2 regions of the Fictibacillus sp. 26RED30 genome follow, and region 1 is predicted to be linked to the other one. Evidence: riboswitches for the same ligand, from Rfam matches in the RefSeq annotation. Region 1 holds a riboswitch; the other holds the start of a gene.
What was found. A riboswitch is a leader RNA that binds a small molecule or an ion and turns the genes downstream of it on or off. The one in region 1 is predicted to bind S-adenosylmethionine.

Region 1 (4,969 bases):
TCATGCAGATTCACTTGACGAGGTACTTTTACGATTCCTTACTGGATTTAAAGAAAAGAAACTTCCATCCGAAAGCTTTTTTGACTATATAGACCGAATGGGACTTCAACAGCTTCAAATAGAACTGGACCGAATCGCAGAAGAGTTAGAAGAAAAAGTCTCATAAAAGGGGGTCTTTCTATGTATTTATACCGTTTTGAAGTGATTTTGAAATCAGAGGTTATTCCTGTTGTGATAGCCGCTTCAACAGACGAACAGGCTTTTCAGTTGGTTGACATCGAGCTCGAGAAGTACTTTTTGAAACAGCCTGAAGTTGATGAGATCTCTCTTTATGAAAAGAAACGTATTCGTACAGGGAACGGATTTGTGCTCTATGAACGTGAAACAATATTAAATTCTTAAGGAGTGATGATGATGGGAAAAGTGTATCTTGTCGGAGCTGGTCCGGGAGATCCAGGGTTGATAACCGTAAAAGGTTTGCGTTGTATACAGGAAGCGGATGTCATTTTATATGATCGATTAGTAAACAAAGAACTGCTCTCTTATGCAAAAAACGATTGCGATTTAATTTATTGCGGTAAACTGCCAAACTACCATTTCATGAAGCAAGAGACGATCAACAGTTTCTTAGTTAAACACGCTCAGAAAGGAAAAGTAGTAACTCGCCTAAAAGGTGGCGATCCCTTCGTGTTTGGAAGAGGAGGAGAAGAAGCAGAAACACTTGCCAGAAGTCGCATACCGTTTGAGGTCATTCCAGGGATAACATCAGGGATTGCAGCACCAGCTTATGCGGGCATACCTGTTACACATCGAAACATCGCTTCAAGCTATGCAGTCGTTACAGGTCATCGCAAAAAAGGCGAAGAAGATGAACTGAAATGGGAAAGTCTAGCGAACGGTATTGATACGTTAGCGATCTATATGGGAGTGGGCAACCTAGGTTATATTTGCGAACAGTTAACGAAAAACGGAAAAAGTAAAGAAACACCCGTTGCTCTCGTTCAATGGGGTTCCTTAGAAAGTCAACGAACCGTTACAGGTACACTCGATACGATTGAAGATATTGTGGTTAGAGAACATATTGAGAATCCCAGTATGATCATTGTTGGTGAGGTCGTTCGTCTTCGCAGTGAACTGAAATGGTTTGAACAGCTGAACGATGAACGGAATAAGCTTGCTGACGTTAGAGAGGCATTGTAAATGAAGGCATTGCTCTTTATCTGTCACGGTACAAGATTGGAAAAAGGACGTATGGAAGCAGAAGAATTTGTGAGACTCTGTATGGCTCAAGTTGATGTGTCCATTAAGGAGATTTGTTTTCTAGAGCTTAGTGAACCCTCTATCGCTCAAGGGTTTGAAACCTGTATAGAAAAAGGAGCAACAAGCATCTCTGTCATTCCTGTGTTCTTATTAAGTGCGAACCATATAAAAAAAGACATACCGAAAGAACTTCAGCAACTGCAGGCTACATATCCAGAAGTTGAAGTGAATTACGGACGCCCTTTCGGTGTACATGAAGCCATTTCCCATTTGTTATGGGAGAAGATCATCAAAAGCGCAGTTACGTTAAGAAAAAATTCACATGTCCTTCTAGTGGGCAGAGGTAGCACCGATCAAGATGTAAAGCGGGACCTAGAAGCAATAGCATCTAACGTTCAAAATCATTATGGAATTCCTAGTATTCAAGCTTGTTTTCTAACTGGTTCAGAACCAAGCTTTGAGGAAGCACTCTGGAGTAGTAGCGAATCATATGAGCAGGTTATCGTTGTGCCTTATCTTCTATTTTCAGGACTATTAATAAATGGGATGAAACATACGATAACTCGCTATCAGCAGCAGACCACACAAAACGTAGCTCTTTGTGACACCCTTGGCTACCATCCTATCCTTAAAGACGTTTTACTCACGCGTATCCATGAAACACTTGAAACAAAGAAGTATGCATGTTCTTAAAAAGAGAGGAATGCTATGTATCCTATTCACATAAATTTGTCTGGTAGAACGGTTGTAGTAGCTGGCGGTGGTCTAGTAGCACATCGTAAAATTAATGATTTATTGAATGAAGAGGCAATAATTACAGTAATCAGCCCAGCAGCTGTTAAAGAAATTCAAGAATGGCATGCTGAACGAAAGCTGACTTGGATCGAAAGAGAAGTGGAACGTGCAGATTTGGAAGAAGCGTTTCTAATCATTGCTGCAACCAATAGTAAAGAGATGAATTCTTGGATTGCAGAACAAACAACTTCGAAACAGCTTGTGAATGTTGTTGACCAACCAGACCTGGGTAACTTTATTGTTCCTAGTGTCGTAAAGAGAGGGAAACTCATTTTATCAGTTTCTACTTCTGGAGCTAGTCCAAGTTTATCTAAATCGATAAAAAAAGAGCTTCAACAAAAATACAGTGAAGACTATGAAACGTATTTAGATTTTTTATTTCAATGTAGATCTATCATTAAGAAGGAATATCCGGAAAAAAATCGAAAAGACTTATTAACAAAGCTAACAGATCGGTCCTTTTTATATAACGAAGAAAAGCAACGCGCGTATAAACAGGAATTAATAAAGAAAATAGATCGCAATTTAGTAAACGAACCAATAAATGAATAAATCCTTATCAAGAGAGGTAGAGGGAGCGGCCCTATGAAACCTCAGCAACCAGCAGCTACTAGCTGAAAAGGTGCTAATTCCTGCAAGTTCAATTCTTGAACTTGTAAAGATAAGAAGACCCCGACGCTCAAAAAGTCTTCTTTTATAGAAGGCTTTTTATTTTTTATATAGGAGGCTGTCATGAGTTTAATCACAGACTTAAAACAAAACAAGATATTAATCGGTGATGGGGCGATGGGAACCCTTCTGTATTCGTACGGATCCGACTTTTGTTACGAAGAGTTAAATCTTTCTCAAGAAGAGCAGATCTATAATATCCATCGTGCTTATTTAGATGCAGGTGCTGATATCATTCAAACCAATACGTATGCAGCGAACTATTCAAAGCTCGAACGCTATGGGCTTCAAGATCACGTAAAAGAGATTAATAAAGCGGCTGTTCAGATCGCCAGAAAAGCTGCTCATAAAGAATATGTTGTAGGTACGATCGGTGGCATACGCGGTATAAAACCAAATAGCATTTCTCTTGATGAGATCAAGCGCAGTTTTCGCGAGCAGCTGTATTGTTTGTTGATGGAGAATGTAGATGGCATCCAATTAGAAACCTATTATGACCTTGAAGAATTAGAAACGGTTTTACAAATTGCTAGAAAAGAAACATCACTTCCGATTATTGCTCAAGTGTCATTACAGGAAGTCGGCTTTATGCAGGACCGCACTCCCATTTCAGAAGCTTTGACCTCTTTAGAGAACATTGGTGCTGATGTTGTGGGATTAAACTGTCGTCTAGGGCCTTATCACATGCTGATGACGCTTGAAGAAGTTGCATTACCAAATAAGGCAATTCTTTCAGCGTTTCCTAATGCATCGCTTCCTTCTTATACAGATGGCCGTTTTAATTATGAGGGGGACGCTGACTATTTTAAAGAATGTGCCCGTTTGTTCAGGCAGCAAGGAGTTCGTCTACTAGGCGGATGTTGTGGTACGACGCCTGCTCATATACATGCCTTCTCTAGTGAACTTAAAAACTTAGAACCTGTAACAGAAAAAGAAGTGAAACAAAGAAAGCGAAAAGTTGTCATACAGACAGCATCAAAATCGAAATATGTACCATTAAGTGAAGTAGTAAAGAAGAAGCAATCCATTATTGTTGAACTAGATCCACCACGTAAATTAGATACGTCACGTTTTATGGAAGGAGCAAAGGCGTTAAAAGAAGCGGGAATCGATGCACTTACCCTCGCTGATAACTCGCTTGCTTCACCCCGTGTTTGTAACTCTGCACTAGGGTCCATTGTGCAGTCCCAACTTAACCTTCGTCCGCTCGTTCATATTACGTGCCGCGATAGAAATTTAATCGGTCTTCAGTCTCATTTGATGGGGCTTCACACGCATGGGATTCATGAAATACTAGCTGTAACTGGAGATCCCGCAAGCGTCGGAGATTTCCCAGGTGCGTCGTCTGTATATGATGTCACTTCATTTGAACTGATCAAGCTCATCAAGCAGTTTAATAAAGGATTATCTCTATCAGGGAAAGAACTTGGCGAAAAAACATCCTTTACGGTCGGAGCGGCTTTTAACCCAAACATCCGGTCCATGGATAAAGCCGTTGAGCGGTTAGAGAAGAAAATCGCATATGGCGCAGATTACTTTATCAGCCAGCCTGTTTTTTCAGAGCAAAGACTAATTGAAACGTATGAGGCTACAAAGCACATTGATAAACCGATCTATATTGGAATCATGCCGTTAACCTCTTCACGAAACGCAGAGTTTCTTCACCATGAAGTTCCTGGCATCAAACTTTCTGATTCTGTACGTGATCGCATGGGCAAGTATAAAGATGATCCACAACAGGCGTGCGAAGAAGGCTTATTGATTGCCAAGTCGTTATTAGACACAGCTATGGAACTCTTTAACGGCATCTATCTGATCACACCATTTATGCGGTACGAGCTAACCGTAGAATTAGCACAATATGCACGAGCTAACCATCCATCACTTTTAACCAGGAGGTCACAGAATGCCTAAGTCATCAATAGAAAAACAGCTAAAATCAAAGATCTTAATCATGGATGGTGCGATGGGAACGATGCTTCAAGAAGCGGAACTCACTCCAGAAGATTTTGGCGGTGAAGCTTATGACGGTTGTAATGAGTATCTAAATGTAACGGCACCTGATGTTATCGAATCCATTCATTATAAATATCTTGAGGCGGGCGCTGATATCATTGAAACGAATACATTCGGGGGCACGAATCTTGTACTGGATGAATACGAACTAGGATATAGAGCATACGAGATCAATAAGCTTGGAGCAGAAATAGCAAGGAAAGCCGCTGATACTGTTTCAACAGAAAAG
Region 2 (4,969 bases), on a different contig from region 1:
TTATAAACATAAAAACCCCGGTTCTCATTCTTATGAGCCCGGGGTTTTGTTTGATTTTATTTCTTCATCCATTCTGGTTTTCCGAAGCCTTCGAACTCCTTATCGATCACTTCTTCAAACTCCTTCGATTCCACTACCTTTTTAATATCTTTTGCAAAAGCAGAATCAACATCTTTCGTGTTCACCACAACACGGTTACGGTACGTGTCGGGCATGTTCTCTAATTGGATCGCATCTAATAAATCCATCTTAGCTGCGAGTGCAAAGTTACCAGGCACAGCTGCAACATCTGCACTTTGAACAGCACGCGGAAGCTGTGCGGCTTCTAGTGGTTTGAACACGAGCTTCTTAGGGTTATCTTTAACATCTTTTTCGGAAGCTGTTAGTTCGTTGATTCCTTCCTTGATGGTGATCAGTTTTGCATCTTCAAGCATGAGCAACGTACGTGCTAAGTTAACAGGATCATTCGGTATTGCGACCGTACTGCCTTCTTTTATGTCCTTAACGGATTTGAATTTCTCAGAATAGAGACCCATCGGTGCTGTAGGAACGATGATAACTTCTGAAAGCTTTAAGTTCTTTTCTTTTGCGAAATTCTCCATGTACACTTTGTGCTGAAAAAGGTTAGCATCAAGATCCCCTTTTGATAAAGCCATGTTTGGTTGAATATAGTCGCTGAATTCAATGACTTTTACTTTATACCCTTTTTTCTCAAGTGAGGGCTTGATGGCTTTGTTGACCATGTCGGTGTAAGGTCCTGCTGTTGCGCCTAAGGTTACTTCTTTATCTTTTGATGCATCTGATGAAGATGAGCATCCTGCTAAACCGAAAGCTAGCAGTGCTGTTAGTAGTGTAAGTATGATTTTTTTCATGTTGATCCCCTTTAAAAATTGTTTTTGCTATTACATGATGTTTTTTTTAGCGGTTGATTTCCGTTCCAGATGCTCCCTTTCCGGGGGGCGTGCGGTGAGCCATCTTATGTATTTTAAGATTTGCTCCTGCGTCTACAAGAATTACTACCGAAGTGAGCTTCCTCGTCGCATGCCTTGCGAGATGTTAATTCATGTAGAAGGCACGCTGATCCCCCAGGAGTCTCGCATCTTGCACTCCAATCAACTTGCCGAGAAGTCTTTTAAACCTAAACCTTTAAAGATAAATTTATCTTCGTCTTACCTTTAGTAAATAAATTTATCGTTTATTCACAGCCTTCGCTGCACCGTCTCCGATGACTTGCATGAGCTGGACGATTACGATTAGTAGGATTACGGTTGTGAGCATGATTGTATTGTCGTATCGGTAGTAGCCGAAGCGGATTGCGAAGTCTCCGATTCCTCCGCCACCGACGATACCTGCCATGGCTGAATAGCCTAGCAAGCTGATTGCTGTTACTGTTATCGCTTGAACGATTCCTGGCTTTGCTTCTGGTAGAAGGACTTCACGGATGATCATCCATGGCGTCGCGCCTACTGCAACGGCCGCTTCAATCACTCCTTTATCGATCTCTCGTAAAGAGGTTTCTACGAGCCGCGCAAAGAACGGGATGGCTGCAACGGATAGAGAAACTGAAGCTGCAGTTGGTCCGATCGTTGTTCCGGTAATGAGCTGTGTTAATGGTAACAACGCGACTAATAAAATGATGAATGGTACAGAGCGGATCAAGTTCACAAGAATGCCCGCTATCTGCTTGATCCACACATTTTCAAATAACAATCCTTTGTCGGTAACAAACAGTATAATTCCTAGAGGTAATCCTACAATTAATGAAACACCAAGTGATATAGCGACCATATATAACGTTTCAAAGAATGCTTTATTCAGATCTGGAAGGATATTCAAAATAGAATCAAGCAACTTTTTTCACCACCTCAAGATTTTCTATGCGACCTTCAATATATGAGATCGCTCGCTTCACTTCTGCCCCTTCACCGACTAGTTCCATGATGAAGATACCAAGCGGTGTTTCCTGAATATATTCGATTTTTCCGTGAAGGATATTCCCTTTTACGTTAAAGTTTTGGAAAAGCTCAGAAACAACAGCCTCTTCTGCAATTGCTCCTTTGAACTGGATCTTAATCACAGTTCCTTTTCTATTTTTCAGAAGAGGTTCTGGCAGATCCATTTGAATTACAGAGCTGATGAACGTTTTTGTGAGCTCTTTTTCTGGATTAGCAAAAATGTTGTACACGTCACCTGACTCGATGATTTCTCCATCCTGCATGATCGCCATTCGGTGGCAGATCTCTTTTACCACTTCCATCTCGTGCGTGATCAACACGATCGTAATGCCTAACTTTTTATTGATGGACTTCAGTAAGGAAAGGATCGATTTCGTCGTGTTCGGATCAAGAGCTGAAGTAGCTTCATCACATAGCAAAACCTTCGGATCATTGGCAAGTGCTCTTGCAATACCTACTCGCTGTTTCTGCCCCCCACTCAGCTGAGAAGGGTACTGATCTTTTTGATTCTCCAATCCCACCATCTTTAAAAGCTCATTTGTTTTATCTTTGATTTCTTCTTTCGTTTTTCCTGCTGCTTTTAATGCGAACGCAATGTTTTCAAAAACGGTCTTCGCACTAATCAAATAAAAGTGCTGAAAGATCATACCGATCTTAAGACGCTCCTCGCGTAACTCCTTTTTCCCGAGCTTCGTAATCGAGATGCCATCGATCTTGATTTCTCCTGATGTTGGTTTTTCCAATAAATTAAGACAGCGCAGCAACGAACTCTTCCCAGCACCGCTATATCCTACAATGCCAAAGATCTCACCTTTGTCGATCGTCAGTGACACATTCTTCACTCCGACGATTTCTTTGCCTTTTACTTTATATAATTTCGTAACGTCATTGATCTCGATCATATGCCATCCCCCTTACAATATAAAAAAGCCCTCTTCATTTCATGGAAGAGGGCGAATAAGTAAACATCGACTTATCTTCCAGAATGAATCATCATTCTGCAGGAAGTAGCACCGTTCCTAATGGAGGTTGCCGGACGTCATAGGGCCTGATCCCTCGGTCTCTCTGAATAAGTATTGCATTATTGAATTAAGTTATAGTTGTCATCATACGCCCTGTCTAAAAGTTCTGTCAATACTAAATTTTATCACTTTAAAGTGTTAGCGCTTACATACGTTGGGATGAATGGTTAAAATATTTTAGGATTTTCTGTCGGTGTTTGAATGCGATTCTTAAAAAGAAAAAATACAACAAAAAACCTCATCCGAGAAATCAGATGAGGTTGAATATGTATATGGAGGAGGTAGAGGGATTCGAACCCCCGCGGGTCGTTAAACCCCTGTCGGTTTTCAAGACCGATCCCTTCAGCCGGACTTGGGTATACCTCCGTGTGACTGACAAGAACTATAATAACATGCTGATAAATATAGTGTCAACGGTTTTCAAAAACTTTTTTTGATTTTTTATTTGTTTCTTTTGTAGGTATGCTTTTACGGTACGTGTTCTTATATTTATTACACGTTCACCGATAAAACAGTGCTTACCACCTGTAGTTCTATGACTTTCAACTGTGAATCCTGAATTTTCACCGCTAGAACTCTTCCCACCACCTGAAAACTTGTTCGGACCACCGATAATGAAGCTTTTACACCCATTAATAGATAAAAGCTGACTCTAAAAGTCCCTTTGGATACCTTTTAAGAGTCAGCTTCTTTCACTGTTTACTTAATTACTTCTTTGTTGCCCATATAAGGACGGAGAACTTCTGGAATGACTACAGTGCCCTCTTCTTGTTGGTAGTTCTCTAAGATAGCAGCTACTGTTCGACCAATCGCAAGTCCAGATCCGTTTAGCGTGTGAACGAATTCTGGCTTCCCTTTTGCATCGCGACGGAAACGAATTTGAGCACGGCGCGCTTGGAAATCTTCAAAGTTAGAGCAAGAAGAAATCTCGCGGTACTCACCATAGCTCGGAAGGTATACTTCGATATCGTACTTCTTAGCTGCTGTAAAGCCTAGGTCAGCTGTACACATGCTGAGTACGCGGTACGGAAGGTTGAGCAGCTGAAGGACTTTTTCAGCGTGTCCTGTAAGCTTCTCGAGCTCCTCATAAGAATCCTCAGGTTTAACGAAGCGAACAAGCTCTACTTTGTTGAACTGATGCTGACGGATCAAACCGCGCGTGTCGCGTCCTGCAGATCCCGCTTCAGAACGGAAACAAGCGCTGTACGCCGCATATGTGATCGGAAGTTCGTCAGCTGTTAGAATCTCTTCTCGGTGCATGTTCGTTACAGGAACCTCAGAAGTTGGAATCAAGAAATAATCTTCTTCACGAATTTTGAACGCGTCTTCTTCAAACTTTGGAAGTTGACCTGTTCCTGTCATGCTCTGACGGTTAACCATGTACGGAGGCAGCACCTCTGTGTAGCCATGCTCATCTTCGTGAAGATCCATCATGAAGTTGATAAGTGCACGCTCTAAGCGAGCTCCTAATCCTTTATAAAAAGCGAAACGGCTGCCTGTCACTTTTGCTCCACGTTCAAAATCAACGATGTTTAGTTCAGTTGCGATATCCCAGTGAGGTTTTGCTTCAAAAGCAAACTCAGGAACATCTCCCCAGTGACGTACAGGTACGTTATCGTCTTCTGTATCACCAACAGGAACACTTTCATGCGGAATGTTAGGCAATGTTAGCATGATGCCGTGAAGATCTTCTTCTACTTGACGAAGCTCTTCATCCATCGTTTTGACCTTGTCACCTACTTCGCGCATCTCTGTGATCAGGTGGTCCGCGTCTTTTTTCTCACGCTTAAATTCTGCTACTTGCTTAGATACTTCGTTACGCTTAGATTTCAAAGCTTCCGTTTCACCAATTAACTCACGGCGGCGCTGATCTAATGCTTCGAACTGATCTAATCCAGATAAGTCTTCACCACGTGCAGATAACTTTTCTTTTACTTCTTCAAAATTGGCACGAACAAATTTTAAATCTAACATGTTTATATCCTCCTTTAG

Region 2: another riboswitch for S-adenosylmethionine. It lies ahead of IHV11_RS20915 (methionine ABC transporter ATP-binding protein); the one in region 1 lies ahead of IHV11_RS07845 (bifunctional homocysteine S-methyltransferase/methylenetetrahydrofolate reductase).

What each region holds. Positions count from the first base shown of each region.
Region 1 covers NZ_JACZDV010000001.1:1,519,258-1,524,226, forward strand. Annotated here, with positions in the region: gene IHV11_RS07820 (nitrite/sulfite reductase) at 1-166, shown strand, start outside; gene IHV11_RS07825 (DUF3906 family protein) at 181-402, shown strand; gene cobA (uroporphyrinogen-III C-methyltransferase) at 415-1,200, shown strand; gene IHV11_RS07835 (sirohydrochlorin chelatase) at 1,201-1,953, shown strand; gene IHV11_RS07840 (NAD(P)-binding protein) at 1,969-2,607, shown strand; SAM riboswitch class I at 2,609-2,723, shown strand; gene IHV11_RS07845 (bifunctional homocysteine S-methyltransferase/methylenetetrahydrofolate reductase) at 2,788-4,638, shown strand; gene metH (methionine synthase) at 4,631-4,969, shown strand, end outside.
Region 2 covers NZ_JACZDV010000011.1:6,699-11,667, reverse strand. Annotated here, with positions in the region: gene IHV11_RS20930 (deoxynucleoside kinase) at 1-6, shown strand, start outside; gene IHV11_RS20925 (MetQ/NlpA family ABC transporter substrate-binding protein) at 57-872, opposite strand; gene IHV11_RS20920 (methionine ABC transporter permease) at 1,189-1,788, opposite strand; gene IHV11_RS20915 (methionine ABC transporter ATP-binding protein) at 1,844-2,857, opposite strand; SAM riboswitch class I at 2,926-3,031, opposite strand; tRNA gene IHV11_RS20910 (tRNA-Ser) at 3,251-3,343, opposite strand; gene serS (serine--tRNA ligase) at 3,677-4,951, opposite strand.